DNA from 3 places in the Bradyrhizobium sp. WD16 genome. Region 2 is predicted to be linked to each of the others. Evidence: predicted binding sites of a transcription regulator. Region 2 holds the regulator's gene; each other region holds the start of a gene.
What was found. The regulator PhoB, encoded in region 2, activates phosphate uptake and scavenging genes when phosphate is short. The targets are predictions, from matches to a motif close to TGTCATNNANCTGTCAT.
Positions count from the first base shown of each region.

Region 1: phnF (phosphonate metabolism transcriptional regulator PhnF) is a predicted target of PhoB. The motif match lies at 5,697-5,713, and genes of this name have one in related genera.
Region 3: DB459_RS23710 (DUF47 domain-containing protein) is a predicted target of PhoB. The motif match lies at 6,096-6,112, and genes of this name have one in related genera.

Region 1 covers NZ_CP028908.1:1,159,099-1,168,843, forward strand. Annotated here, with positions in the region: gene DB459_RS05395 (alpha-D-ribose 1-methylphosphonate 5-triphosphate diphosphatase) at 1-1,051, opposite strand, end outside; gene phnL (phosphonate C-P lyase system protein PhnL) at 1,066-1,767, opposite strand; gene phnK (phosphonate C-P lyase system protein PhnK) at 1,775-2,563, opposite strand; gene DB459_RS05410 (alpha-D-ribose 1-methylphosphonate 5-phosphate C-P-lyase PhnJ) at 2,556-3,434, opposite strand; gene DB459_RS05415 (carbon-phosphorus lyase complex subunit PhnI) at 3,431-4,531, opposite strand; gene phnH (phosphonate C-P lyase system protein PhnH) at 4,534-5,151, opposite strand; gene phnG (phosphonate C-P lyase system protein PhnG) at 5,154-5,564, opposite strand; gene phnF (phosphonate metabolism transcriptional regulator PhnF) at 5,779-6,507, shown strand; gene phnE (phosphonate ABC transporter, permease protein PhnE) at 6,615-7,481, opposite strand; gene phnE (phosphonate ABC transporter, permease protein PhnE) at 7,481-8,362, opposite strand; gene phnD (phosphonate ABC transporter substrate-binding protein) at 8,424-9,362, opposite strand; gene phnC (phosphonate ABC transporter ATP-binding protein) at 9,434-9,745, opposite strand, start outside.
Region 2 covers NZ_CP028908.1:2,314,196-2,323,940, reverse strand. Annotated here, with positions in the region: gene DB459_RS10720 (aspartate aminotransferase family protein) at 1-874, opposite strand, end outside; gene DB459_RS10715 (GcrA family cell cycle regulator) at 1,332-1,841, shown strand; gene phoB (phosphate regulon transcriptional regulator PhoB) at 2,072-2,773, opposite strand; gene phoU (phosphate signaling complex protein PhoU) at 2,788-3,504, opposite strand; gene pstB (phosphate ABC transporter ATP-binding protein PstB) at 3,531-4,361, opposite strand; gene pstA (phosphate ABC transporter permease PstA) at 4,358-5,155, opposite strand; gene pstC (phosphate ABC transporter permease subunit PstC) at 5,203-6,249, opposite strand; gene pstS (phosphate ABC transporter substrate-binding protein PstS) at 6,369-7,415, opposite strand; gene DB459_RS10680 (ATP-binding protein) at 7,556-8,896, opposite strand; gene DB459_RS10675 (lysylphosphatidylglycerol synthase domain-containing protein) at 8,883-9,745, opposite strand, start outside.
Region 3 covers NZ_CP028908.1:5,145,729-5,155,473, reverse strand. Annotated here, with positions in the region: gene DB459_RS23740 (FAD-binding oxidoreductase) at 1-770, opposite strand, end outside; gene DB459_RS23735 (ABC transporter ATP-binding protein) at 1,218-1,973, shown strand; gene DB459_RS23730 (ABC transporter ATP-binding protein) at 1,966-2,715, shown strand; gene DB459_RS23725 (ABC transporter substrate-binding protein) at 2,805-4,025, shown strand; gene DB459_RS23720 (branched-chain amino acid ABC transporter permease) at 4,097-4,960, shown strand; gene DB459_RS23715 (branched-chain amino acid ABC transporter permease) at 4,962-5,927, shown strand; gene DB459_RS23710 (DUF47 domain-containing protein) at 6,202-6,846, shown strand; gene DB459_RS23705 (inorganic phosphate transporter) at 6,848-7,852, shown strand; gene DB459_RS23700 (peptide chain release factor 3) at 7,920-9,536, shown strand; gene DB459_RS23695 (hypothetical protein) at 9,613-9,745, shown strand, end outside.

The sequences.
Region 1 (9,745 bases), 1.2 Mb from region 2:
CGAGCCCCACCGCCTGCGCCGGCCGACGCGTCACGGTCCGCACTGCGGCGGCGAGATCAATCCCGGGTACGTGGCGGGGTAACTGCAATGCGCCCATCAGCAGGCTCGAAGGGACATAATCCGACGACAGGATATCCAGCAGTCCGTCGCGGGCAAGGTCGACCGCGGCGATATTGCCGGAATGAGAACCGCCGCGCACCACGTTGGGCGCGCCCATCAGGATGGCGATGCCGGCATCGCGCAAGGCGCGCGCTGCCTCCAGGGTGGTGGGAAACTCCGCCACTGCGACGCCGTCGCGCAGCGCATCCTGCACGTTCTCCGCCGTGGTGTCGTCGTGGCTAGCCAGCGGCACGCCCCGGGCATGAGCAAGTGCGACGATCGCCCGCAGATTGGGTTCGGCATAGGCCTGCTGATAGGCCACGCGGCGGGCGAACATCACATCGAGTTCAGCGTCGGTCAGGCCACCGCTCTTGCCGCGGTAGTAGTCGCGCAGCTTGAGCTCGTCCCGGAACTGGCGCTGGCCGGGGGTATGGTCCATCAGCGACATCAGCCGGACATCCGGGCGATCGACCAGTTCCCTCGCTTCGTCGACCACGCTCGGCATCGGCACCTCGCAGCGCAGATGGAGATAGTGATCGGCGCGCAACAGCCCGGCCTCGCGGGCGGTGCTGATCGCGCTCGCGAGCACGCCTGCCTGCCCATCCGCATCGGGCGCTCCCTCCTCGCGCCAGACCCGCAGCGAATCCAGCACCGTGGTGATGCCCGAGGTGGCGAGCTGACCGTCGTAGGACACCACCGCGGCCACCGGATTCCAGAGCACCTTGGGTCGCGGCAGGTAATGCGACTCGAGATGATCGGTGTGCAGTTCGACGAGGCCCGGCATCACCAGGTCGCCGGCCATGTCCTCGCTGCCCGCCGGCGCCGCCCCTTCGCCGACCTCGACAATGCGGCCCTGCGCGATCGCCACCCAGCCGCGCGCGATCACGCGGTCCGCCAGCACCACCGTGGCATTGCCGATCACGGCTTCGGTCTTGTCTCGTCCGGCAGTCATCTTCAACGAACCTTTCAGGCCGCCATGGCGGCGAATGAGGTGACATCGACGAGGCGGTCGGCGATGCGCGCGCGCATCTCGTCATCATGGACGATGGCCACCATGGCGACGCCTGCACGCTTCTTCTCGTCGACCAGTTGCGCAACCACCTCGCGGTTGGCGGCATCGAGAGATGCGGTCGGCTCGTCGAGCAGCAGGATCGGCAGGTCGGAGACGAAGCCGCGCGCGATATTGACGCGCTGCTGTTCGCCGCCGGAGAAGGTCGACGGTGGCAACAGCCACAGCCGCTCGGGAATGTTGAGGCGGCTCAGCAGGGCTCCGGCTCGCTGGCGCGCGGCATCGCGTGGCGTGCCGGTGGCGACGAGCGGCTCGGCGACGACGTCGAGGGCGGCGACCCGTGGCACCGCCCGCAGAAACTGACTGACATAGCCGATGGTCCGCCGCCGCAATCCGAGCACTTGGCGCGGCTCGGCGCCGGCGATATCGATCGTCGTCCCGCCATGGCGAATGAGGATGGAGCCGACGTCGCAACGGTAGTTGCCGAAGATCATCTTCAGGATCGAGGACTTGCCCGCCCCGGACGGTCCGGACAGCACGACGCATTCGCCGCCCGCGACCTCGAAGGCGACATTGCGCACCACCGGCAGGACGATGCCGCCCTGCAGATGCATGGTGAAGCTCTTCCCGGCATCCCGGATGTCGATCATGACGCTCATCGATGTCTCACGCAGGCAGAATGGAGGAAACCAGGAGCTGAGTATAGGGCTCGTGCGGATCATCGAGCACCTGGTCCGTCAGCCCTGTTTCGATCACCTCGCCGCTCTTCATCACCATCACCCGATGCGACAGCAGCCGCGCCACCGCGAGATCATGGGTGACGACGATGGCGGCGAGACCGAGATCGGCGACGAGGCCACGCAGGAGGTCGAGCAGACGGGCCTGGACCGACACGTCGAGGCCGCCGGTCGGCTCGTCCATGAAGACGAGACGCGGCTCGGTAACGAGGTTGCGGGCGATCTGCAGACGCTGGCGCATGCCGCCCGAATAGGTCTTCGGCGTATCGTCGATGCGTCCGGGAGCGATCTCGACCCGCTCGAGCCAGGAGGTCGCAGCCTCCCGGATCCGGCCATAGTGGGCCCAGCCCACCGCCATCAGCCGTTCGCCGACATTGGCGCCGGCCGACACGCCCATGCGCAGGCCCTGCGCCGCATCCTGATGGACATAGCCCCAGTCGGTGCGGAACAGGAAACGGCGTTCGGCCTCGCCGAGCTCGGCGAGATCGCGCGTCGCGCCGTCCCGCATGCGGTAGAACACCCGGCCGCGGCTCGCAGAAAGCTGCGCCGACAGCATCTGCAGCAGCGTCGACTTGCCCGAGCCGCTCTCGCCGACGATCGCCAGCACCTCGCCCGGATAGAGCGAGAAGGAGACATCGCGGCAGGCCTGCAGCCGGCCGTAGTTCTTGCTCAACCCCTCGGCGATCAGCAGCGGCGCATCGGCCATCGTATCAATCATGGACGTGCTCCGTCGGCGCATTGGCACTGCCGTAATGACCTTCGGCCCGGCGGCTCTCGCAATAATCGGTATCCGAGCAGACGAACATCCGCCCGCCGGCATCGTCGACGACGATTTCGTCGAGATAGGAATCTTCCGCCCCGCACAGCGCGCAAGGCGCGTTGTGGCGATAGGCCTCGAACGGATGGTCATCGAAGTCGAGCGAAACCACCGTGGTGTAGGGCGGGATGGCGTAGATCCGCTTCTCGCGGCCGGCGCCGAACAGTTGCAATGCCGGACAGTTGTCCATCTTCGGATTGTCGAATTTCGGCGTCGGCGACGGATCCATCACATAGCGGTCGTCGACCTTGACCGGATAGGCATAGGCGGTGGCGATATGGCCGAAGCGAGCGATATCCTCATAGAGCTTGACGTGCATCAGCCCGTATTCGGCGAGGGCATGCATGCGCCGCGTCTCCGTCTCCCGCGGCTCCAGGAAGCGCAGCGGCTCGGGGATCGGCACCTGGTAGACCAGCACCTGATCATCGCGGAGGGGCACTTCCGGGATGCGGTGGCGGGTCTGGATCACGCTCGCCTCCACCGTGCGGGTGGTGGTGGCGACGCCTGCCGTCCTGGCGAAGAACTTGCGGATCGAGATCGCATTGGTGGTGTCGTCGGAGCCCTGGTCGATCACTTTCAGCACGTCATCGGGGCCGAGCACCGCCGCCGTGACCTGGACGCCGCCGGTGCCCCAGCCATAGGGCATCGGCATCTCGCGGCTGGCGAAGGGCACCTGATAGCCGGGAATGGCGATCGCCTTGAGGATGGCGCGGCGGATCATCCGCTTGGTCTGCTCGTCGAGATACGCGAAGTTGTAAGTCGGCGCGTTCATTCCGCGGCCTCCCGCATCAGATCTGCCGACCCCGCCGCAAACTCCTCACGCAGCTTGCGGATGAGGCCAAGCTCCGACTGGAAATCGACGTAGTGGGGCAGCTTGAGGTGCTCGACGAAGCCGGTCGCCTGCACGTTGTCCGAATGCGACAGCACGAATTCCTCGTCCTGGGCCGGCGCCGTCGCCTCCTCGCCGAGCTCCCGCGCCCGCAGCGCACGATCGACCAGCGCCATCGCCATGACCTTGCGCTCAGCCTGGCCGAAGGCGAGGCCATAGCCGCGCGTGAAGCTCGGCGGCTCGGTGGCACTGCCCGTGAACTGGTTGACCATCTGGCATTCGCTCAGTTCGATGGTACCGAGCGGCACGGCGAAGCCGACCTCCTCGGCGAAGAACTGCACCTCGACGTCGCCGAAGCGGATCTCGCCGGCGAACGGATGGTTGCGGGCATAGCCGCGCTGGGTCGAATAGCCCAGCGCCAGGAGGAAACCTTCGTCGCCGCGCGCCAGATTTTGCAGCCGCAAGTCCCGCCCGGCGGGAAAGGCCAGGGGCTCGCGGGTGAGATCGGCGACCGCGGCGCCGGGCTCGGCCTGGGGTGACGGCTCGATCAGGCCGTCGCGACCGAGAATATCCGTTGCGCGCGGCATCGGCGCCGGCTCCGCCTCGCTTTCCGCCGCCGGCTCCGGCTCTGCGCCGTCGGCGAGTTCGGGATCGAGCAGCCGGTGGGTATAGTCGAAGGTTGGCCCCAGCACCTGACCGCCGGGCATGTCCTTGAAGGTCGACGAGATGCGTCGCCGCACCTCCATGCCGGAGGTGTCCACCGGCTCGGTCGAACCGAAGCGCGGCAAGGTCGCGCGAAAGGCACGCAGCAGGAAGATCGCCTCGATCAGGTCGCCACGCGCCTGCTTGATGGCAAGGGCCGCCAGCTCACGATCGTGAAGCGATCCCTCACTCATCACCCGGTCGACAGCGAGACCAAGCTGGCCGGCGATCTGGTCGAGCGACAGTTCTGGCACCGAGGGATCGCCACGACGCGCCTGCGCCAGCAGCTTGTGGGCATTGTCGATGGCGCGCTCGCCGCCCTTGACTGCGACATACACGATCAGTCCTCCTTCGCTGTCACGCGCGTGGTGCGCGGCAGGCCGACAAGGCTGTCGTCCGCCACCAGCATGAGATCGACACCACGGGGAAACAGCCCGCGATTGGCCGCGAGCCTGGCCGGCAGGTCGGCCGGCAAGCGCGCGGTGAGCGAGGCGATACCGTCGATGCCGGGACCGCGCAGCGACAGTGCGGGCCCGTCCGCAAGGCTCGCCACCTGGATGATCAATGTCGTCGAACGATCCGGATAATCGCTGCTGCCGAGCGCGAAGCACTCGAACGGCGGCATCGCATCGGGCTCGGCGATCAGGGCGAAGGCTGCATTCGCCGGACTGGCGACGATGGCAGCACCGGTCTGGAAGCGCAGCCAGTCGGCGACCTCGCAGTTCGCCGCCATGGCGCCATCGAGCCAGATCGGAGTATCGCTGTCGAACAGCGCCCGCGCCAGCACCGCGGCGCCCCGCGTCATCGGCGCCGGCACCGCGGTTGCGGCCTCGGCGGCGAGTGCGATGGACTGCAGCCGCCCTGGCCGGGCCAGCGCCTCCATGGCAGCGCGAAATGTCGCCTGGGCATGAAGGACCTCCGGCGGATAGGCCATGGCGGCCCCTGTCGTCGGCGCCATGATCAGCCCTCCCCGCGCACCAGAGTGAAGAAATCGACCCGGGTTGCCGCGGTCTGCGCCGCGGTGCGGCGCCGACCCACGGCGATGATCGCCGCCAGCGGCGCAATCACTTCGCGCTCGATGGTTGCCGCCCGCTCGGTCTGGATCATGGCGTCGCAGAGCGCGATCAATTCGGCCTTGGCGGTGTCGCGCCCCAGCGCGTAGCCGAAACCGACGGCGCCGCCTTCGAGCCGCAACGCCACCCGGGCGACGGTCGCCTCGCCAAGGTTGAAGGGCGTGCCGTCGCCGCCGATCCGGCCGCGCACCATGACGAGACCTCGTTCGCCGGCGCGCAACCGCTGGAACGGCGGCAACTCGACGGCGGCAATGCGCTCGGCGATCGCCGCCGTGGCGGATCGTGCCAGCACGGCCATCGCCGCCTGCCGCCGCCTGGTGATGTCGTCGTCGCGTGTTTCGCCCGGTGTTGCCCTGCTTGACGTTGCCCTGCTTGACATGGGCCCTTCCAAAGTTGTCTATGTCTATAGACAACTTGATAGCGCGCATCCATGACCGTTTGGTGACACCGGGGATGATTTCACGAACAGTCGCATCCGAAAGTTGTGCCGTGCCGCCCGGCGCGAGCGCCGCATGAGCGTCCAGGACGAAACCGCCGGCGTGGCGCTGTGGCGGCGCGTCGCCGATTCCATCGAGCGCGACATCGGCGCGGGGACCTATGCCGCCGGCGAAAAGCTGCCCGGCGAGGTCGAGATCGCGGAGGCCTTCGGTGTCAATCGCCATACCGTCCGCCGCGCCCTGGCGGCGCTGGCCGAGCGCGGGCTGGTCCGCGCCGAGCGCGGCAGCGGCACCTACGTCGAGGCGCCCCGCCTCGCCTATCCGCTGCGGGCGCGCACCCGCTTCTCCGAAATCGTCGGCGCCGGCGGCCGCGAACCGCGCGGCCAGCTGATCGGCGCGACCATCGAACCGGCGGGCCGCGACCTTGCACGACGGCTCGGCGTCAAACCCGGGACGCCGCTGGCACGCATCGATTCGGTCCGCCTCGCCGACCGCACACCGATCTGCGTCAGCACCAACTGGCTCGTCGCGGAGTGCTTTCCCGACGCCGGCGCGGTCTACGAGCGATCCCGCTCGGTGACGCGGCTGCTCAGTCACTACGGCATCCGTGACTATCGCCGCTCCGCCACGAGGATCACCGCCGCCATCGCCGAGGCATCTGACGCGGTACGGCTCGAACTCGCGCTGGGGCGGCCGGTGCTAATCGTCGAGTCCGTCGATGTCGCGCCCGACGGCACGCCGCTCCTCGCGACCCGCGCCCGCTTCGCCGCCGACCGCGTCGATTTCGTGGTCGAGACCGGGTGATCACGTGACCGGGCTTGTGCCGCTCACACTGAAATCATCCAGCTCCTTACGAGCCGCCCCGGAAGAAACGTGGGGAGCATGGCGATCCGGCTCTCAGAGTTAGACTCTCACGCCACAGCACGGCGGCCGATGATGGCGAAGCGCAGCCGGCTGGAGATCCAGTCGATGACCGCGACCGCCGCCAGGATCATCAGGATCAGGAAGGACACCTTCTGCCATTCCAGCACGCGGATCTGCTCCGCGAGCTGCAGGCCGATGCCGCCGGCGCCGACGATGCCGATGATGGTTGCAGAACGGGTGTTGGATTCGATGAAGTAGAGCACCTGGCCGGCGATTACCGGAATCACCTGCGGCAGCAGGCCGAAGCGGATTTCATGCAGCGCTGTGCCGCCGCTGGCGCGGATGCCTTCGACCGGCTTGCGATCGGCAGATTCGATCGCCTCGGAAAACAGCTTGCCGAAGGCGCCGAAATCCGAAATCGCAATCGCCAGAACGCCGGCGAAAGGACCGAGGCCGACGACATTGATCCACACCAGGGCCCAGACCAGGGTGTCGATGCCGCGGATCGCATCGAAGCCGCGGCGCACCGGAAAGCGCAGGATCCAGGATGGAATGACATTGCGCGCTGCAAGCAGGCTGACCGGCAGTGCGGCGATTGCCGCCAGCGTCGTGCCGAGAATGGCGATGGAGAGCGTTTCGCCCATGGCGGCGAGATAGGTCGGAAAGGAGCTCCCCGGATTGGGCGGGATCATCAGCAGGGTGAACCAGCCGAGCTGGTGCAGGCCGGCCAGCATGCGCGCGGGCGAGAAGTCGAGATCGATAAGGCCATAGACGAACAGGATGGCCGCCGCCGCGCCCAGCGCCGGCACCGAAACCCGCGCGGCCAGCGGCCGCTCGAACACATCCGGATAACGCGCCCGCATCTCCTCGACCGATGTTCGGCCTGGCGTCGGCTGGGTTTCCGGCATGTTCATCAATGACGCTCCCCGCCGAGAAAGCGTCCGCGGACCAGCCCGGTGCCGATATCAAGGATGAAGACCGCGGCGATGATCAGGAGCAGAATGGCGCTGACGTCGGAATAGTAGAATTTGCGGATGGCGACGATCAACTCCTGACCGATGCCGCCGGCGCCGACGAAGCCCATGACCGAGGCGCCGCGGACATTGATCTCGAAACGCAGCAGCGTGTAGCTGGCGAAGCCCGCTACGACCTGGGGCAGCACTGCAAATCGCATGCAGGCGATCCAGCTCGCGCCGGTCGAGCGAATGCCTTCCAGCGGCTTGGGATCGATATTCTCGACCACGTCGGCGAACAGCTTGCCGAGCGCGCCGGCGGAATGGATCGCAATCGCCAGCACGCCGGCCATGGGCCCGAGACCGAAGGCTATGACGAAGATCAGGGCGAAGACGATGTCGGGAACGGTCCTGCAGAACTCGAGGAAGCGCCGTACGGCGAAGCGGAGCCAGCCGATCGGCGCGGTGTTGCCGGCCGCGAGGAAGTTCAGCGCCAGCGCCGCCAGCGCGCCAGCCATGGTGCCGACATAGCTGATCAGCACCGTCTCGCCGAGCAGGGCCAGCCATTTGCGCAAGCCCCAGAACCATTCCCCGAAGTCGGTCCAGGCCCGCGCGCCGCTGTCGAGGCGCAGAATGCGGTCGAAATAGCTGGTAAAGTTGCCGATCTTGGCGAGGAAAGTCGCGACATCGACGTCGGCGCCGCGGGCCGCAAGCACCAGCACGGCTAGCCCCGCCACAGCGGCCAGCGCCGCGCGACGGCGGCGCTGCGCCACGGCGCGGCGATACGCCTCGCGCAACGGCGCAAGCTGCGGTTCGGGCAAGATCGAAACGGCGGAGGTCATGGATCGAGCGGTGGGCTGGGGCGCCGGCGGCCTGGCCGTGGCGCCCCGCCGCGTGAGCGGATCAGGACGCCTTCTTCTTGCGCAGGCGGTCGACGAACTTGATCAGTTCGACGGTAGCGTCCCAATCCTTGGTGGTGGCGGGATGGAAGCCCTTCTTCTGGCCGTCCGACAAACGATCGAATGCCGCCTTATCCTTGGCCGGCGCCTCGAAGAACGCCTTGGCGATCGCCGCCTTCAGAGCTTCCGGCAGATCCGAGGAATAGGCATACGGCCCGTTGATGATCTGGGCCGACTTGTGGATGACGCGGAAATCGTCCCTCTTCATCGCCGAACCGTCGGCATTCTTCAGCATGCCCTTGGTGAGCATCTGGGCCAGGGTCGAATCGTCATCGCTGGTCCACTGGTTGGCGGCGACATCGACGGTGCCCTGACTGAGCGCCAGCAGCGCGTTCTCGTGGCTGCCGGCGAAGACGACCTTGCCGAAATAGGCGTCCGGATCGGAGATCCCCATCTTGTCGAGTTCGAAGCGCGGCACGTTGTTGCCCGAGGTCGAGTTCGGATCGACGAGGCCGAGATTCTTGCCCTTGAGCTGATCGACATTCTTGTAGGGGCTGGCCGCCTTGACGAAGAGCACCGAATAGTAGCCGGTCGAGCCGTCGGCATTGATGTCGTTGGCAAAGGCGTCGGTGTTGACGCCAGTGAGACGGGCACGGGCGAAGGACGCCGAGCCGTAGCTGGCAAGCTGGATGTTGCCGGAGCGCTGGCCTTCGATCACCGCCGCATAGTCGTTGGCGATGCGGAGGTTGACCTTGATGCCGAGCTCCTTCGACAGATAGTTGGCGAAGGGGGTCCAGCGCTCGGTCACGCCGGAGGCGTTCTCCGCCGGCACCACGGCGAAGTTGATCTCGGAGTATTTGGCTTTCCAGTCCTGCGCCGCGGCCGGCGAGGCGAGCACGGCGAGAACAGCGACACCGGCGAGAAGATGACGACGGTCGATCATGTAAAGTCTCCTGGACTGGGGTAGCAGTGAAAAATCGAGATCAAGGCCGCCCTTCGGCCGCCGTGCGGCCCTTACGCGGCGACGGTGCCGAGTTCGGGCACGGGCGCGGCGGCGGGAGCCGGGACGTCCATGACGTCGCCCGCCTCCAGATCATAGAGTTCGCGCGCGATGCGGTCGGTGAGGTCGGCCGGCATGCCATCGAACACGACGCGGCCCAGCGCCATGCCGATCAGGCGGTCGCAGTAACTGCGCGCCAGATCCAGCGAATGCAAATTGCACAGCACCGTGATGCCGAAATGCTTGTTGATGCGCAGCAGGGCATCCATGACGATCCTCGTGTTGCGGGGGTCGAGGGAAGCGATCGGCTCGTCGGCGAGTATCAA
Region 2 (9,745 bases):
CGAGCACCGCGCCGGCGGCGGCGATCGCCAGCGGATTGCCGCCAAATGTCGATCCATGGGTGCCGGCGGTCATGCCGGCAGCCGCCTTGGCCGTGGCGAGGCAGGCGCCGATCGGGAAGCCGCCGCCAAGTGCCTTGGCGAGCGCCATCACGTCGGGGATCACGCCGGTGTGCATATACGCGAACAGATCGCCGGTGCGCCCCATGCCGGTCTGCACTTCGTCGAACACCAGCAGCACGTCATTGTCGTCACAGAGCTGGCGCAGTGCCTTGAAGAAGCCCTGCGGCGGCGAACGCACCCCGCCCTCCCCCTGCAGTGGCTCGATCAGGATCCCGGCGGTATGCGGGCCAATGGCGCGCTTGACGGCATCGAGATCGCCGAGCGCCACCTGGTCGAAGCCGTCCACCGGCGGGCCAAACCCTTCGAGGTATTTCTGCTGGCCGCCCGCGGCGAGCGTCGCCAGGGTGCGGCCGTGGAAAGCGCCCTCGAAGGTAATGATGCGATACCGCTCCGGCTTGCCCTTGGCCGCCTGATATTTGCGCGTGACCTTGATCGCCGCTTCCATGGCCTCGGCGCCGGAATTGGCGAAGAAGACGTAATCGGCGAAGGTCGCAGCACACAGCCGGGCCGCGACCTTGTCGCCATCGGGGCTACGGAACAGATTGGACATATGCCACAGCCGCGCCGCCTGGGCCTGCAGCGCCGCGACCAAATGCGGGTGGGCATGGCCGAGCGCGTTCACCGCCACGCCGCTGGTAAAATCGAGATAGCGCTGACCGTCGGTGCCGTAGAGCCAGACGCCTTCGCCACGTTCGAAGGCGAGGTCCACCCGTGCGAAGACCGGCATCAGATGCGAGGTGGCGTTCGTGCTCATGGCGACGTCCGAGTACCCAATTCGGGCAGAAAATACCGACAGACCCGGTGGGCCGGTGGCGGCCAAACCGCGAGATCAGACGATAAGCCTGCCCCTGAAACAAAACGTGCCGCCTCCGCGGGCAGCACGTGATGAACATTCTATTGGCGGCAGGGAGGGTGTCAACTCGGCAGTGATGCCCAAAAGCCGCAGAAAAAACCGATTCGCGCATTTGTCACGGAGAAGGTGTGGACGCCGAGTCCAGCGACTCTTGCGCGTGAGTCACGCCATATTGTAGCGTTTTGGGCGTCGGATACGACATCTCGTTGTAGGCGGTTCAGATCCCTATTGGTCTTGGTCAAGGCGTAAGCGCCCGGTTGCGAAACAGCGACCGGCGAGGGTCAAGGGATTCTGCCGTCAGGGATTTTGACAACTGCAGTCGCCCCGGGCCCGGGGTGCGCACGAAGGGATTAATGCGATGACGGTAATGGGTTGGACCGACGATCGCGTGGAACAGTTGAAGAAGCTGTGGGAGGCCGGCCTGTCGGCCAGCCAGATCGCGGCGGAACTCGGCAACATCACCCGCAACGCCGTGATCGGCAAGGTGCACCGGCTCGGGCTGTCGGGCCGGGCCAAAAGCCCGTCCTCGGCGGCGCCGCGGCAGCGTAAGGCGCGTCCCGCCCAGCACATGATGCGGATCTCGCGCCCGATCGCCCGCGGCAACACCGCGCTCGCCCATGCTTTCGAGGTCGAAGCCGAGCCCGATCCCGTGGCTATCGACAACGTGGTGCCAATGAGCCAGCGCCGATCGCTGCTGGAGCTGACGGAAGCCACCTGTCACTGGCCGGTGGGCGACCCGGGCAGCACCGACTTCTTTTTCTGCGGCGGCAAATCATTGAACGGCCTGCCCTACTGCGCCCATCATTCGCGCGTCGCCTATCAGCCGGCGAGCGACCGGCGGCGCGACCGCCGGCCGAGCGGGAAGTGAGATAACGTACAGCGCGGCGCGGACCTCGAGGCCGAGTGCGAGACATGAGCCGCACTCGCTTTTTATTTTTTTGCGAGTGTCCCTCTGCGAATGACTGTCGCAGCCTGGGGTCCCTCGGAGAAGACGACAACGGCGCCCGCGGGCGCCGTTTTTGTTTTGCTATGTCTTATTTTGCTCACCTGCTCAGACGATTTGTCGAGCAGCGCTCCGGCGTGGCCTGACGCCCCGCCTCACTCGACCTTGGCGAAACGATCGTCCAGGGCATAGCCGGCACCGCGAACCGTGCGGATCGGATCCTGCTCGCGGCCGACATTGAGCAGCTTGCGCAGCCGGCCGATATGCACGTCGACCGTACGCTCGTCGATATAGATATCGCGACCCCAGACGCCGTCGAGCAACTGCTCGCGGCTGAAGACGCGGCCTGGATGCTCGAGGAAGAACTCGAGCAGGCGATATTCGGTCGGTCCAAGATCTATCGGCTGGCCGGAGCGGGCGACGCGGCGCTTGTCGCGATCGAGTTCGATGTCGCCAAAGGTCAGCACCGTGGCCAGCCGCTCGGGGCTCGCTCGCCGCAGCAGACCACGGACCCGCGCCAGCAGTTCCGGCACCGAGAACGGCTTGACGATGTAGTCGTCAGCGCCGGTGGCGAGGCCGCGCACGCGCTCGCTCTCCTCGCCGCGCGCGGTCAGCATGATGATCGGAAGCTGTTTGGTCTCCGGCCGTGCGCGCAGGCGCCGGCAGAGCTCGATGCCCGACAATCCCGGCAGCATCCAGTCCAGCACCACGAGATCGGGGATACGCTCCTTCAGGCGGGTGTCCGCCTCGTCGCCGCGCGCGACCGTCTCGACCTCATAGCCTTCGGCGTCCAGATTGTAGCGCAGGAGCGTGGCCAAGGCCTCTTCGTCTTCAACCACCAGAATTCGAGCGCCCATGTCGTCTCCGTCGATCAGTTGCCGGGAGCCGAGGGAACAAAGGCGGTCATGTCGCCCTTCGGGCGCTGATCCACCATCTGCTGCCCCTCGACCATGTAGAAAACCGTTTCGGCGATATTGGTCGCGTGGTCGCCCATTCGCTCGATGTTCTTGGCGCAGAACATCAGATGCATGCAGAAGCTGATGTTGCGCGGATCTTCCATCATGTAGGTGAGCAGTTCGCGGAACAGCGAAGTGCAAATCGCATCCACCTCCTCATCGCCCTTCCATACAGCCATGGCGGCGGGAAGATCATGGGCGGCATAGGCATCGAGCACCGCCTTGAGCTGCGACTGCACCAGATTGGCCATGTGCTCGAAGCCCCGGATCAGCTTGAGCGGGTGGAAATCGCTGTCGAGCGCGCTGACGCGTTTTCCGATGTTCTTGGCAAGATCACCGATCCGCTCCAGATCCGTGGCGACACGCATGGCGCCGACGATCTCGCGCAGGTCCACCGCCATCGGCTGGCGACGGGCGATGGTCAGGACCGCGCGCTCCTCGATCTCACGCTGCATCCGATCGAGTTCGCCGTCATTGACGACCACTCGCTGGCCGAGAACGACGTCACGCCGGACCAGGGCATCGACCGAATCGACAATCTGGCGTTCGGCGAGACCTCCCATCTCGGCGACCTGCCGCGTCAGTTCCTGCAGATCCTGGTCGAAGGCTTTGCTGGTATGTTCGAAGGCCATAATGTTCTCCTGCGCCTTGCGGCGCCTCAGCCGAAACGGCCGGTGATGTAATCCTGTGTCCGGCGGTCCGACGGCGTGGTGAAGATCTTGGTGGTCGGGCCGAACTCGATCAACTCGCCGAGATACATGAACGCCGTGAAATCGGAGACCCGCGCCGCCTGCTGCATGTTGTGGGTGACGATCACGATTGTGTAGTCGTCCTTCAATTCGTCGATGAGTTCCTCGATCTTGGCGGTCGAGATCGGATCGAGCGCCGAGCAAGGTTCGTCGAACAGGATGACCTCCGGCCGCACCGCCACGGTGCGGGCGATACAGAGCCGCTGCTGCTGACCGCCCGACAGGCTGAGGCCGTTGGCGGAAAGCTTGTCCTTGACCTCCTCCCACAGCGCTGCGCGCCGCAGCGACTGCTCGACCCGCTCGTCGAGATCGCTCTTGGAGAGCTTCTCGTAAAGGCGGATGCCGAAGGCGACGTTCTCATAGATCGACATCGGGAACGGCGTCGGCTTCTGGAACACCATGCCGATCCGGGCACGCAGCAGGTTGAGGTCGAGCCCCGGCTGCAGGATATCGATACCGTCGAAGTCGACGTGCCCGGCTGCGCGCTGGTTCGGATAGAGATCGTACATCCGGTTCAGGATACGCAGCAACGTCGACTTGCCGCAGCCCGACGGGCCGATGAAGGCCGTGACCTTGTTCTCGTACAGAGACATCGAGATGCTCTTGAGCGCCCGCGCCTCACCGTAGAAGAAATCGAGGTCGCGCAGCGCGATCTTGGGCTTGAGCGCGCTCAGGTCCAGCGGCGGTTGCGCCGGGTTCGGGGCGGAGGATGATGACGGCGTCGCTGTGGCGAGGTTCATGACGACTTCCTTGCTCCGGTCAGCGCCCGCGCAACGATGCTGAGCGCGAGCACGGACAGCGTGATGATCAGGGCGCCGGTCCAGGCCAGTTTCTGCCAGTCCTTGTAGGGACTGAGGGCAAACTGGAAGATGACGGCCGGCAGGCTCGCCATCGGCGCGTTGAGGTTGGTGCTGTAGAACTGGTTGTTGAGGGCTGTGAAGAGCAGCGGCGCGGTCTCGCCGCTGACGCGGGCGATCGCCAGCAGAATGCCGGTGATGATGCCGGAACGCGCCGCGCGATAAGCGATCTTCTGGATCATCAGCGAGCGCGGCAGACCGATCGAGGCGGCGGCCTCGCGCATGGTGTTGGGGACCAGCAGCAGCATGTCCTCGGTCGTCCGCACCACCACCGGAATGACGATGACGGCGAGCGCGACGGCACCGGCGATCCCGGAGAAATGTCCCATGGGCCGCACCATCACCTCGTAGATGAAGAGGCCGATGACGATCGAGGGTGCGCTGAGCAGAATGTCGTTGATGAAGCGCACGACGCTCGTCAGCTTATCGTGACGGCCATACTCGGCCATGTAGGTGCCGGCGAGAATGCCGATCGGAGTGCCGATCGCGACGGCGAGGACGGTGGCGATCAGGCTACCGATAATGGCATTGAGCAGCCCGCCATCGGAACCGGGCGGTGGCGTGTTCTCGGTGAAGACCCGCAGCGACAAGCCACTGAAACCTTCCCAGAACAAGGCGCCCAGGATCAGGGCCAGCCAGGACAGTCCGATCAGCGTCGCGCCGACCGACGCCACCATGGCGATGACGTTGCGACGACGTCTCGTGCTGTAGAGCGAAGCATCCATCAGCCGATCCTCCGCTCGATGCGCAGCAGCAGGTAGCGCGCGATCGCCAGCACCACGAACGTAATGAAGAACAGGATGAGGCCGAGCGCGATCAGCGACGAGGTGTAGAGATCGCCGACCGCTTCGGTGAATTCGTTGGCGATGGTCGCCGAGATCGTGGTGCCTGGCGCCAGCAGCGAGGACGAGATCTTGTGGGCATTGCCGATCACGAAGGTCACAGCCATGGTCTCGCCGAGAGCACGACCGAGGCCGAGCATGACCCCGCCGATGACGCCGACCCGGGTGTAGGGCAGCACCACATAGCGCATCACTTCCCAGGTGCTGCAGCCGAGGCCGTAGGCCGCTTCCTTGAGCACCGGCGGCACCGCTTCGAAAACGTCGCGCGAAATCGACGTGACGAACGGCAGGACCATGATGGCAAGGATCAGACCGGCGGTGAAGATGCCGATGCCGTAAGGCGGTCCGGCGAACAGGGCCGACAGGCCGGGCACATTGGCGAAAGTCGCGATCACACCGGGCTGAACATGCTGCTGCAGGAAGGGGGCGAGTACGAACAGCCCCCAGATGCCGTAGATGATGCTGGGAATGCCCGCGAGCAGTTCGATGGCAATGCCGATCGGACGACGCAGCCACATCGGGCAAAGTTCGGTGAGGAACATTGCGATCAAGAGGCCGAACGGCACCGCGATCATCATGGCGATCAGCGACGTGACCAGGGTGCCGTAGATCGGCGCCAGCGCGCCGAATTTCTCAGTAACCGGATTCCAGCTCTGCGACAGAAAGAAATCGAGGCCAAACTCGTTCAGCGCGGGCAACGAGCCGAGAAAGAGCGCAAGCATGACGCCACCGAGCAGCGCGAGCACGAAGATCGCGGCGCTGCGAGTCATCAGCTTGAAGATATTGTCGCTGAGCCGAAGCCGGTCGAGCGCCTTGGCGCGCTCCTCGACATCCTGCCGCGCTCCCACAACCTGCCCTTCCCAAGCCACTTCAACCACGGGCGCCTCCTCGTCCCGCCGCTCGCGGGTCATTACGGCATGCGCTGACATCTTTGCAGCTCCGGCAGACAGGCGCCGATAAACTGCTCGGCGATTCGGCGCTTCGTGCGGATAGTCACGTCGAGATCGAGATGGGCGCGACCCGGAGGCCGCGCCCTCCATTGGCGTTATCAGTTGGAGGCGGCGAACAGCGGCTTGCCGCTGGAGTCCTTGACCTCGGACGACCACACCTTCTGCACCACCTTGACGACGCTGTCGGGCATCGGGATGTAGTCGAGGTCCTGCGCCATCTGATCACCCTTGGCGTAGGCCCAGGCGAAGAACTTGAGCGCTTCGGTGGCCGCGGCGGCGTCCTGCGGCTGCTTCGGCAACAGGATGAAGGTCGCACCTGCGATCGGCCAGGCTTCCGCACCCTTCTCGTCGGTCAGGATCATGTAGAAGCCGGGAGCATGGGCCCAGTCGGCACCGGCGGCGGCAGCCTGGAAGGCACCCGGGGCCGGCGCGACGGTCTTGCCGTCCTTGTTGATCATCTTGGTGGTGGTCAGCTTGTTCTGCTTGGCATAAGCCGACTCGACATAGCCGATCGCGCCCTTGGTCTGGACCACGTTGTTGGCGACGCCTTCGTTGCCCTTGGCGCCGATGCCGGTAGGCCATTCAACCGCGGTGTTGCTGCCGACCTTGCTCTTCCAGTCGGCGCTGACCTTCGCGAGATAGTTGGTGAAGATGAACGTGGTGCCGGAGCCATCGGACCGATGAGCCACGACGATAGCCTGCGACGGCAGCTTGGTGCTCGGGTTGAGCTTTTTGATCGCCGGATCGTCCCAGGCCTTGATCTCGCCGAGATAGATCTTGGCGAGGGTCGGACCGTCGATGGTCAGCTCGCCGCTCTGAATGCCGTCGAGATTCACCACGGGGACGATGCCGCCCATCACCGTGGGGAACTGAATCAGGCCGGCCTTTTCGAGCTCTTCCGGCTTCAGCGGCATGTCGGAGGCGCCGAAGGTCACGGTGCGAGCGGTGATCTGCTTGATGCCGCCGCCGGAGCCGATGGACTGATAATTCAAGCCGTTGCCGGTCTCCTTCTTATAGGCATCAGCCCATTTGGCGTAGATCGGGTAGGGGAAGGTCGCGCCAGCACCGGAAATATCGGCGGCGCGCGCCGGCAGGGTCGCAGCGGCCAGCAGGCCCGCGGCGACGATTGTCTTGATGAAATTCACGGGTTCTCTCCATCTGTGAGCCGGAGCCGGGTCGCTCTCGATCAGGCCCCTGCGGCTTCCTTTAGAAGCCCGCGTTAGAGCTTTTATGAGAGTTCAGTGACACTCATGTGACACAAGCAAGCCATTGTAAAAACTTGGCTTTATGCGCTTTCAGGAGGCTTCGGCTGGGGAAAACAGGCGGTAAAAGTAGCGCCCTGTTTGAGCACGCTCTCGATCACTAGGCGGCCTCGATGGCGGCCAATGATGTGCTTGACCAGCGACAGGCCGAGGCCGGTCCCGCCCTGGGCGCGGCTGTCGCCGACGTCGACCCGGTAGAACCTCTCGGTGAGCCGCGGCAGATGCTCCGGCGCGATACCGGGACCGAAATCCCGTACCATGACCCGCACTTCGGGAGCACCGTCGGTCGCCGGGGCGACCGTCAGGGCGACCATCACCCTGCCGCCCGACGCACCATATTTCAGGGCGTTCTCGATCAGATTCTCGAAGACCCGCAGCAACTCCTCGCGGTCGCCGGCAATGGTCACCGCTCCCGCCGGAAGATCAGTCTCGATCACCACCTGACGTTCCTTGGCCAGCAGCTCGAGTCCGTCGATCACCTCTCGGATGATCGGCACCACATCGACCAGGGTATCCGGTCTAACATGCGCGCTGAGCTCGACACGGGACAGCGACAAGAGATCGTCGATCAGCCGCGCCATGCGCGAGGCCTGGGTATGCATGATGGCGAGAAAGCGCTCACGCGCCTTGGCATCATCCCGCGCCGGCCCCTGCAGCGTATCGATGAAACCCGACAGCGCCGCCAATGGCGTGCGCAGCTCGTGGCTCGCATTGGCAACGAAATCCGCGCGCATTTCCTCGACCCGGCGCAGCGGCGTCTGGTCGTGGAACGTCATCAGCATGCAGTAGTCGGTGCCGCCGAAGGCGGTCGGCACCGCGATCGGCTTGACCACCAGCTCCATCCAGCGGTCAACCGGGACATGATCGACGTAGCTCGTCCGCCGCGGCTGGGCATAGGTGATCGCCTCGCGCAGGGCGGTGATGATCTCCGGCGAACGCAGCGCGAACTGCGCCAGCTCGTTGCGGCGCAGCGCCGGCGCAAGCTGACCTGCCGCGATATTGAAATGAAGCACGCGACCGGCGCGGTCGAGCAGTACGGCGGGATCCGGCATGCCTTCGATCAGGGCCCGCACCACCGGCGTCTCCACCGGCGCCGCCCCGATCGCCTCGCCGCGCGACTGTTGGGCATCATGCAGCTGCCAAGGGATCAAAGCCGCGCCGACGATACAGACGAAGACGGCGATAGCCCGGGCGAACGGCACTCCGCCGAGTACCACCAAAGCGACGAGGGCGAGCGCCGCCACCAGCAGCACCACCGCGGATCGGCGCAGCCGATCCGACCACGGCGCCACCGGCGGTGGCGCCGGCGCGAGGCCGGGCAAAGCCGCACCCGTGGACTGTCCGCTCCGGTCAGATGCCGCCATCACCCTGGTCCCGTAAAATCGTGGGAGGCTGCGCGGTGCTCTCGTCAAGCTTCGCAAGCGCTTCGCGCAGCCGCTTGTTGCGGGCGCCAACGATGACCTCACGAAGCGTCAGGAGCGTGACAGAGAGCACGAACGGCGTGAGATAATAGAGAACCCGGAACAGGAGCATCCCGGCCAGCAGGTCCTCCTTGTCGAACTGCCACAAGCCGACCAGCATGGCGGCGTCGAATACGCCGAGACCACCGGGCGAGTGCGATGCGAAACCGAGCAGCGTCGCCGACACGAAGATGACCGCGACCACGACGAATCCGACATGCGGCTCCTCGGGGATCAGGATGAACATCGCCAGGGCACAGAATCCCAGGTCGATGATGCCGATGGCGATCTGTAGCAGCGTCAGCGGACCATCCGGCAGCCTGACAGTCCACGTCCCGCGGCCCACCTGGCGAGGACGGCGCCAGACATGAACGACGTAGCCGACCAGGATGATCAGTACCAGGATGGCGATTCCGCGGTTCAGCCAGGGCGGCAGCTTGTCCACGGCGGAGGCAGCCTCGGGATGATAGGTGACCCCGAGGCCGAGCACGGCGGCATTGCCGAGCCAGAAGGTCAGTCCAGCGATGAAGCAGACCTTGGCGACATCGACGGCCGTAAGCCCCCAGGCCGAATAGATCCGGTAGCGGACAGCCCCACCGGTGAAAACGCTGGCGCCGACATTGTGACCGATCGAGTAGCTGGTGAAGCCGGCCAGCGCTGCAATGCGATAGGGCACGTCGGCCTTGCCAATGCTGCGCAACGCAAACAGATCATAGAAGGTCAGGGTGAAATAGCCCGCGGCGACACAGAGGC
Region 3 (9,745 bases), 2.8 Mb from region 2:
AGGATCGGCGACCACGGTCCGAGGGCGACCAGCGCGGCGGAAGCTGTCAGAGGACCGTCGGCGCTGTCGATGCGCCAGCCGGCGCCGTCGGGCTCGAGCGAAGCCGCATCGCCGCGCAGAATGCGGCCGCCCTCGCGCAGGAACAGCTCCGCATAGGCTTTGACCAGCGCGCCGGGGTCGCTCACCGTCCAGGGGTCTTCCCAATGGATCGCGCCGGCGCCGCCGTTGATCAGGCCCGGTTCGGCCTGACGCAGCTGCGCCGGCGTGAGCGCGGAAAAGCGCACGCCGTAGCGATCGCGGTTCACCGCGGCGATGGCGAGGGCCGCTTCGAGCGCCTTGGCGGTGCGGTGGAGCAGGAAGAAGCCCTCGCGGCGAACGAGGGCGCCGGCGCCGGCATCCTGGATCAGGCCGTCATGGGTCGGCAGCGCCTGGGCGATCAGGGTCGCATAGGCATCGGAAATCGCGCGGTGGCGCGCCGGCATCGAGTGCCACCAGTAGCGGATCAGGGCATTCACATGGCTCGGCAGCGCCGTGGCGCGATAGCGGACATCATTGGTGAGGCCGGCGGCGATCGACGCCAGCGAGGCGATATCGCGCGGCATCGCATAGGGCCGCACCGCCTCGCTCTGGATGATGCCGGCGTTGCCGTAGCTCGTCTCGCGGCCGGGCTCGTTGCGGTCGATGATCACCACCGACCAGCCGCGACGTTGGAGGTGAATGGCGGAAGAGACGCCGACCATGCCGGCGCCGAGGATGATGACACTTTTCATGGCAGATCAGATGGGATCCGGATGTCTCGGCCCAAGGTCGAGAGAAGCGAGAAGGGCAGCTCGGGAGGAGGTTTCTCGGAGCCGGCGATGGCATGGTTATATTCAAGAATCGCGCCAAAAGGCCAACCGGATTCCGGCCGGAATCCCTCCGCGGTTGCCGTGGCTGGAAGGCATGGTGGCGTCCGAGGCCGCGTGTCGCAGCTCGGTTGCCGCGCGGCGCCGAACTTCCGTCGCGGTCCTCGCGAGTCCGACAATCTCGTTGAATCCCTTGGGGATGCCGCGGCGCGGTGCCGCTCAATACAGCTTGCGAAAGACAGGGACTTGGCGGCATAGTTCGCCACTGCCTGTCCCGGGCGAGACGCTCGCCGCAAGGGGCAGGCCCATCACATAAAGAACAATTGCCTCGCACGGCGGCACACCGTGAAATGAGGAAACGGGGGAATCGGCTTGTCTGACGAGTTTATTCTCGAGACCAGAGGTCTGACCAAGGAGTTCGCCGGCTTTGTCGCGGTCAGCGACGTCAATCTTCGCATCAAGCGCGGTAGCATTCACGCGCTGATCGGCCCGAATGGTGCCGGCAAGACCACCTGTTTCAATCTTCTGACCAAGTTTCTGACGCCGTCGCGCGGCCAGATTCTGTATCGCGGCCAGGACATCACCGCGCTCAAGCCGGCGGATGTCGCGCGCCTCGGCCTCGTCCGTTCATTCCAGATCTCGGCGGTATTCCCGCATCTGACGGCGCTGGAAAACGTGCGGGTGGCGCTGCAGCGCCAGCACGGCCAGTCGTTCGACTTCTGGCGCTCCAAGGCGGTGCTCAACCGCTTCAACGATCGTGCCCGCGAACTGCTCGACGATGTCGGGCTGAGCGCCTTCGCCGATACCCAGGCCGTGGAGATGGCCTATGGCCGCAAGCGGGCGCTGGAGATCGCCACCACGCTGGCGCTCGATCCTGACATGATGCTGCTCGACGAGCCGATGGCCGGAATGGGCCATGAGGACATCGACAAGATCGCAGCGCTGATCAAGCGTATCTCCGCCAAATACACCATCGTCATGGTCGAGCATAATCTCAACGTGGTGGCCAACCTGTCCGACACGATCACCGTGCTGACCCGCGGCCGCGTTCTTGCCGAAGGCGATTATGCCGACCTGACCAAGGACGAGCGCGTCAAGGAAGCCTATCTGGGAGCGGGTCATGCTTGATCGTCCGTCCGCCGCGCCGACGCCCGCCGGCGACAAGACCGGCAATGTCGTGCTCGAGGTCGAGAACCTGCAGGCGTGGTACGGCGAGTCCCACGTCCTTCACGGCATCAATTTCAACGTCCGCGAGGGCGAGGTGGTGACGCTGCTCGGCCGCAACGGGGCGGGCAAGACCACTACCTTGAAGTCGGTGATGGGCATCATCGGCAAGCGCTCGGGCTCGGTGCGCTTCAACGGCCGCGAGATCGCGCGCGCCTCGTCGGACAAGATCGCCCGCATGGGCATCGCGATCTGCCCGGAGGAGCGGGGAATCTTCGCCAGCCTCGATGTCCGCGAGAACCTGATGCTGCCGCCGGCCGTGCGGTCCGGCGGGCTCTCCCTCGACCAGATCTTCGCGCTGTTTCCCAATCTAAAGGAGCGCCTGACCAGCCAGGGCACCAAGCTGTCCGGCGGCGAGCAGCAGATGCTGGCGATCGCCCGCATCCTGCGCACCGGCGCGCGCTTCCTGATGCTCGACGAACCGACGGAAGGCCTTGCCCCGGTGATCATCCAGCAGATCGGGCGGACGATCGCGCGGCTCAAGGCGGAAGGCTTCACCATCCTGCTGGTCGAGCAGAACTTCCGCTTCGCGTCGACGGTGGCGGACCGCTTCTACATCGTCGAGCATGGCAAGGTCATCGATGGCTTCGCCAATTCCGAACTGCAGGCCAATATGGACAAGCTGCATACTTATCTCGGCGTTTAGTGCTCGCTGCAGGGGTACGAACGTGGAATCGGGACACTGGTGCGGTGGATCTGACGGGCCACCGGGCGAAATTCAAAGGGAGAAATTTCATGCGTAAGACGCTTTCGATGCTGCTGCTGGGTACTGCAGTCGGGCTGTCGGCGATCTCCGCCGCCTACGCCCAGGACAAGACCGCCAAGATCGGCTCCCTGAGCGACCAGTCGAGCCTCTATGCCGATGTCGGCGGGCCCGGCTCGACGCTGGCTGCCCAGATGGCGGTGGAGGATTCCGGGCTGCTGGCCAAGGGCTGGAAGATCGACGTCATCGCCGGCGACCACCAGAACAAGCCGGACGTCGGCGGCAACATCGCCCGGCAGTGGCTCGACGTCGACAAGGTCGACGCCATCGTCGACGTTCCCAATTCCGGCGTGGCGCTGGCGGTCAACAACATCGTCAAGGAGAAGAACGCGGTCTATATCAATTCGGGCGCCGCGAGTTCCGATCTCACCAACGCCCAGTGCTCGCCCAATACCGTGCACTGGACCTACGACACCTACATGCTCGCGCACGGCACCGGCGGCGCCCTCGTCAAGGCGGGTGGCGACACCTGGTTCTTCCTCACTGCCGACTACGCCTTCGGCGCGGCGCTGGAGCGCGATACCACCGCGGTGGTGACCGCCGCCGGTGGCAAGGTGGTCGGTGGCGTCAAGCATCCGCTCAACACCTCGGACTTCTCGTCCTTCCTGCTGCAGGCCCAGGCCTCCAAGGCCAAGATCATCGGCCTCGCCAATGCGGGCGGCGATACCACCAACTCGATCAAGCAGGCCGCCGAGTTCGGCATCGTCTCCGGTGGCCAGAAGCTCGCGGCACTGCTGCTCTTCATCAGCGACGTCAACGCCCTCGGCCTCAACGTCGCCCAGGGACTGAACTTCACCGAGACCTTCTACTGGGATCTCAACGACGGCACCCGGGCCTTCTCCAAGCGCTTCTCCGAGCGCATGAAGAACAAGCAGATGCCGACCATGGTTCATGCCGGCGTCTACGCCGGTGTACTGCATTATCTCAAGGCGCTGGATGCGCTGGGCGGCAATCCTCATGACGGCGCCAAGGTGGTCGCCAAGATGAAGGAGATGCCGACCAACGATCCGCTGTTCGGCAAGGGCTCGATCCGCGCCGACGGCCGCAAGATCCATCCGGCTTACCTGTTCGAGGTCAAGAAGCCGTCGGAATCCAAGGCGCCGTGGGACTACTACAAGCTGGTGGCGACCATCCCGGCGGACCAGGCCTTCACGCCGCTGTCCGAGAGCAAGTGCCCGCTGGTGAAGAAGTAACGGCCCGCTCGCGGCGGCCGGCGCGATGACGCATCAGGCCGGCCGCCTTCGCGTATGAAAGACTGAACCACATGCAAGCCCTTTTCGCCCAGCTTCTGGTCGGACTGATCAACGGCTCCTTCTACGCGCTGCTGAGTCTCGGCCTCGCCGTGATCTTCGGCATGCTCAACATCATCAATTTCGCCCACGGCGCGCTCTACATGATGGGCGCGTTCGTCGCCTATTTCCTGCTGCAGTATCTCGGCATCGGCTATTGGTGGGCGCTGCTGCTCGCGCCGATCGCGGTCGGCCTGTTCGGCGTGGTGCTGGAGCGCACCATGCTGCAGTGGCTGACCGGGCTCGACCACCTCTACGGGCTGCTCCTGACCTTCGGCATGGCGCTGATCATTCAGGGGGTATTCCAGAACTATTTCGGCTCTTCGGGCCTGCCTTACGCCATCCCGGACGCGCTCAGGGGCGGCGTCAATCTCGGCTTCATGTTCCTGCCGGTCTATCGCGCCTGGGTCGTCATCTTCTCGGTCGTGGTGTGCCTGGCGACCTGGTTCCTGATCGAGCGGACCCGGCTCGGCGCCTATTTGCGCGCTGCCACCGAAAACCCGACGCTGGTCCGCGCCTTCGGCATCAACGTGCCGCGCATGATCACGCTGACCTACGGTTTCGGCGTGGCGCTGGCGGCGCTCGCCGGCGTGCTGTCGGCGCCGATCAACCAGGTCCGGCCCTTGATGGGCGCGGACCTGATCATTGTCGTCTTCGCCGTGGTCGTCATCGGCGGCATGGGATCGATCATGGGATCGGTCATCACCGGTTTTGCCCTCGGTATCGTCGAGGGGCTGACCAAGTATTTCTATCCCGAGGCCTCCAACACCGTCGTCTTCGTGCTGATGGTTCTGGTGTTGCTGGTGAAGCCGACGGGACTGACGGGACGGGCCACCTGACATGACTTCCATCACCGACAACGCCGCTCCCGTCCATCGCGCCGGCCGCGACGAAGTCGTCGCCTTCGCCATCATGGCGGCGGCGCTGATCGCGGTGCCGTTCACCGGCATCTATCCCTATTTTGTCATGCAGGCGCTGTGCTTCGCGCTGTTCGCCTGCGCCTTCAATCTCCTGATCGGCTATGGCGGGCTGTTGTCCTTCGGTCACGCCATGTTCCTCGGCACCGCCGGCTATGTCACCGCGCATGCGTTGAAGGTCTGGGCGGTGGCGCCGGAGATCGGCGTGCTGGTCGGCATGGCCGCCGCCTGCGCGCTCTCGGTCGTGACCGGGCTGGTGGCGATCCGTCGCCAGGGCATCTATTTCGCGATGATCACGCTGGCGTTGTCGCAACTGCTCTATTTCCTCTACCTGCAGACACCGTTCACCCACGGCGAGGACGGCATCCAGGGCGTGCCCCAGGGCCGGATGTTCGGGATCCTCAATCTAGCCGACACCACCACGCTGTATTACGTGGTGCTGGGCGTGTTTCTGCTGGCCTTCCTCCTGATCTTCCGCATCATCAATTCGCCGTTCGGCGAGGTGCTCAAGTCGATCCGCGAGAACGAGCAGCGCGCGATCTCGCTCGGCTACAAGACCGACCAGTACAAGCTGCTGGCCTATATCCTGTCGGGCACGCTGGCCGGGCTCGCCGGCTCGCTCAAGATCTTCGTCGCCCAGAACGCCTCGCTCACGGACGTGCACTGGTCGATGTCGGGCGAAGTGGTGCTGATGACGCTGGTCGGCGGTCTCGGCACGGTTTTCGGTCCGGTGGTCGGCGCTTTCGTCATCATCGCCATGCAGCAGTATCTCGCCCAGTTCGGCCAGTGGGTCACGGTGATCCAGGGGAGCATCTTCGTGATCTGCGTGCTGACCTTCCGTCGTGGGGTGATCGGCGAGATCGGCCAATACTTCAAGCGCTCGCTCTGAGGGCGGTAACGCCCGGCGGCGGCGGGAGGCGAGGGCCGTCCTTCGCGGCTCCGGCATGATATTTCCTTGGCGATTCGACATCGCGCCGCCCGGCCGGTCATCGTTTATCCACATCGCCGGCCCGGCGGAGACCCCGCCGGGCCCTGGCCTGTTGCCGGGCGGCGTCTAATGACCGATATGTGACGCCCGGCCGCAGCTGGCCGGGGCTTCCCGGGGGACACCGGCGGGGCAGTTGCAGCGGGGGCTCCGTGGCGGGGCCGGAGGATGGACGTCAATGCTGAGCTGGTTCAAGGCGCTGCTGCCCCACGAGGCGCAGTTTTTCGAGCTGTTCGCCGAGCATTCGCAAACCATCGTCCACGGTGCCGAGGCGCTGGAGGCCATGCTGCGCGGCGGTGACGACGTGCCGGCCTGGTGCCAGAAGGTCAATCAGTTCGAGCAGCAGGCCGACGACATCACCCGCCGGGTGCTCACGGCGGTGCGCCGCACCTTCATCACCCCCTTCGACCGCGTCGATATCAAGGACCTGATCACCTCGATGGACGACGCCATCGACCAGATGCAGCAGACCGCCAAGGCGGTGACGCTGTTCGAGGTGCGGCAATTCGAACCGCCGATGCGGGAGATCGGCACCATTCTGGTGGAATGCTCCAAGCTCGTCGGGAAGGCGCTGCCGCTGCTTCGCTCCATCGGCGACAACGTCACCACGCTGATCGCCATCACCGAGGAGCTGACCAAGCTGGAGGGCAGGGTGGACGATCTGCACGACATCGGCCTGAAGGAGCTCTTCCTCAAGCACCGCACCGCCAACACCATGGATTACATCGTCGGCGCCGAGATCTACGACCACCTCGAAAAGGTCGCCGATCGCTTCGACGATGTCGCCAACGAGATCAGCAGCATCGTCATCGAGCAAGTTTGACGTGGACGCGACCCTCTCGCTTCCGTTCCTGATCGGCCTGATCGGCGTCGCGCTGCTGTTCGACTTTCTCAACGGCCTGCACGACGCCGCCAATTCCATCGCCACCATCGTCTCGACGAGGGTGCTGCGGCCGCAATATGCGGTGTTGTGGGCGGGGTTCTTCAACTTCATCGCCTTCCTGTTCTTCGGCCTGCATGTCGCCACCACGCTGGGCACCGGGATCATCGATCCCGGCATCGTCGATCCCCAGGTGATCTTCGCCGCGCTGGCCGGCGCCATCGTCTGGAACATCGTGACCTGGGGCCTCGGCATTCCCTCGTCGAGCTCCCATGCCCTGATCGGCGGCCTGATCGGCGCCGGCTTCGCCAAGGCCGGCCTCGGCGCCATGGAGTGGACCGGCCTGAGCAAGACCGTGCTCGCCATCGTGCTCTCGCCGCTGCTCGGTTTCCTGCTCGCCCTGGTGCTGGTCGCGGTGGTGTCCTGGCTGTCGGTGCGCTCGACGCCGTTCGCGGTCGACCGCGCCTTCCGCACCCTGCAGTTCGTCTCGGCCTCGCTCTATTCCCTCGGACACGGCGGCAACGACGCCCAGAAGACCATGGGCATCATCGCGGTGCTGCTCTATTCCCAGGGCTATCTCGGCAGCACGTTCGCGGTGCCGTTCTGGGTGGTGATCGCCTGCCAGACCGCCATGGGGCTCGGCACGCTGTTGGGCGGCTGGCGGATCGTCCGCACCATGGGCAGCCGCATCACCCGTCTGACCCCGATGCAGGGCTTCTGCGCCGAGACCGGCGGCGCCGTCACCCTGTTCCTGGCGACCTGGCTCGGTGTCCCGGTCTCCACCACCCACACCATTACCGGCGCCATCGTCGGGGTGGGCGCGGCGCGCCGCACCTCGGCGGTGCGCTGGAACGTGGCAAGTTCGATCGTGGTGGCCTGGGTGATCACGATCCCGGCGTCCGCCTTCGTGGCCTTCGCCAGTTCCCTGATCGTTTCGGCGCTGCGCTGACGACAAGGCCCCATCTTGGGCCCGAACCCTTGATCCGGCCGCGTTTTCTTGCGACACGCATGCCGCCATGTCCGAAATCGTTTTGACCCAGGAAGCGCCGTCAGGCCCGCTCGCCGCCGAAGTGGCGCGGCGGCGGACCTTCGCCATCATCTCCCACCCCGACGCCGGCAAGACCACGCTGACGGAGAAGCTGCTGCTGTTCGGCGGCGCCATCAATCTCGCCGGTCAGGTCAAGGCCAAGGGCGAGCGCCGCAACACCCGTTCGGACTGGATGAAGATCGAGCGCGAGCGCGGCATTTCCGTCGTCACCTCGGTCATGACCTTCGAATTCGAGGGGCTGGTCTTCAACCTGCTCGACACGCCGGGCCACGAGGACTTCTCCGAGGACACCTACCGGACGCTGACCGCGGTCGATTCCGCGGTGATGGTGATCGACGCCGCCAAGGGCATCGAGGCGCGGACCCGCAAGCTGTTCGAGGTCTGCCGGCTGCGCGACATTCCGATCATCACGTTCATCAACAAGATGGACCGCGAGAGCCGCGATCCGTTCGACCTGCTCGACGAGATCGAGAAGACGCTGGCGCTCGATACCACGCCGATGACCTGGCCGGTCGGCCGCGGCCGTGATTTCGTCGGCACCTACGACATCGCCACCGGCGGCATCCGCCTGCTCGAGGGCGGCGGGGCCAAGACCGGCGCGGCCGAGCAGATCGCCATCGCCGATCTCGCCGCGCGCAACCCCAACCTCGACGCCGCGGCGATCGAGGACGAACTTGCCCTGGTTACCGAGGCCTGCAAGCCGTTCGACCTCACGGCCTTCCGCGAGGGCCACCTGACTCCGGTCTATTTCGGCAGCGCGCTACGCAACTTCGGCGTCGGTGACCTGCTGGAGGGGCTCGGCCGCTACGCGCCGCCGCCGCGCGCCCAGGACAGCAACCTGCGCAAGGTCGAGGCCGACGAGCCGAAAATGACCGCCTTCGTCTTCAAGATCCAGGCCAATATGGATCCAAATCACCGGGATCGCATTGCATTTGCAAGGCTTTGCTCTGGAAAGCTCACGCGCGGCATGAAGGCGAGGCTAAGCCGCACCGGCAAGCCCATGAGCCTGTCGGCGCCGCAGTTCTTCTTCGCCCAGGACCGTGCCCTGGCGGAGGAGGCCTTCGCCGGCGACGTCGTCGGCATTCCCAACCACGGCACGCTGCGCATCGGCGACACCCTGACCGAGGGCGAGGAGCTGACCTTCGTCGGGGTGCCGAGCTTCGCGCCGGAAATCCTGCGCCGGGTCCGGCTCACCGACGCCATGAAGGCCAAGAAGCTGAAAGAGGCGCTGCAGCAGATGTCCGAGGAGGGCGTCGTCCAGGTGTTCCGACCGCGCGACGGCTCGCCCGCCCTGGTCGGCGTCGTCGGCCAGCTCCAGCTCGACGTGCTGAAAGCGCGGCTCGATGCCGAATACGGCCTGCCGGTCGATTTCGAGATCAGCGAATTCTCGCTGGCGCGCTGGATCTCGGCGGCCGACCGCAAGCAGCTCGACGCCTTCGTCAACACCAACGGCTCGGGGGTCGCCGAGGACGTCGACGGCGACCTCGTGTTCCTGGCGAAGAACCAGTTCTATCTCGACTATACCCGCGAGCGCTCCGAGGGCATCGTCTTCCAGAACGTCAAGGACGTGAAGAAGAAGGGCTGAGCGCAGGTCTGACGCAGGCTTGAATTGCGCTTCCGCCGGGCGCTCCTACCTGTCGGGGATGGAGACCGGATCCCCGATGCCGTCCTTGCGCCTGGTCGCATTTCTGCTCGCGCTCGTCCTCGCGACCTCCGCGGCCGCGAGGGTGCGCCGGCCGCCGCCCGATCCCAGCCCGTTCGCCCATGCGCCCTGCAGCGTCCTCGACAATCGGC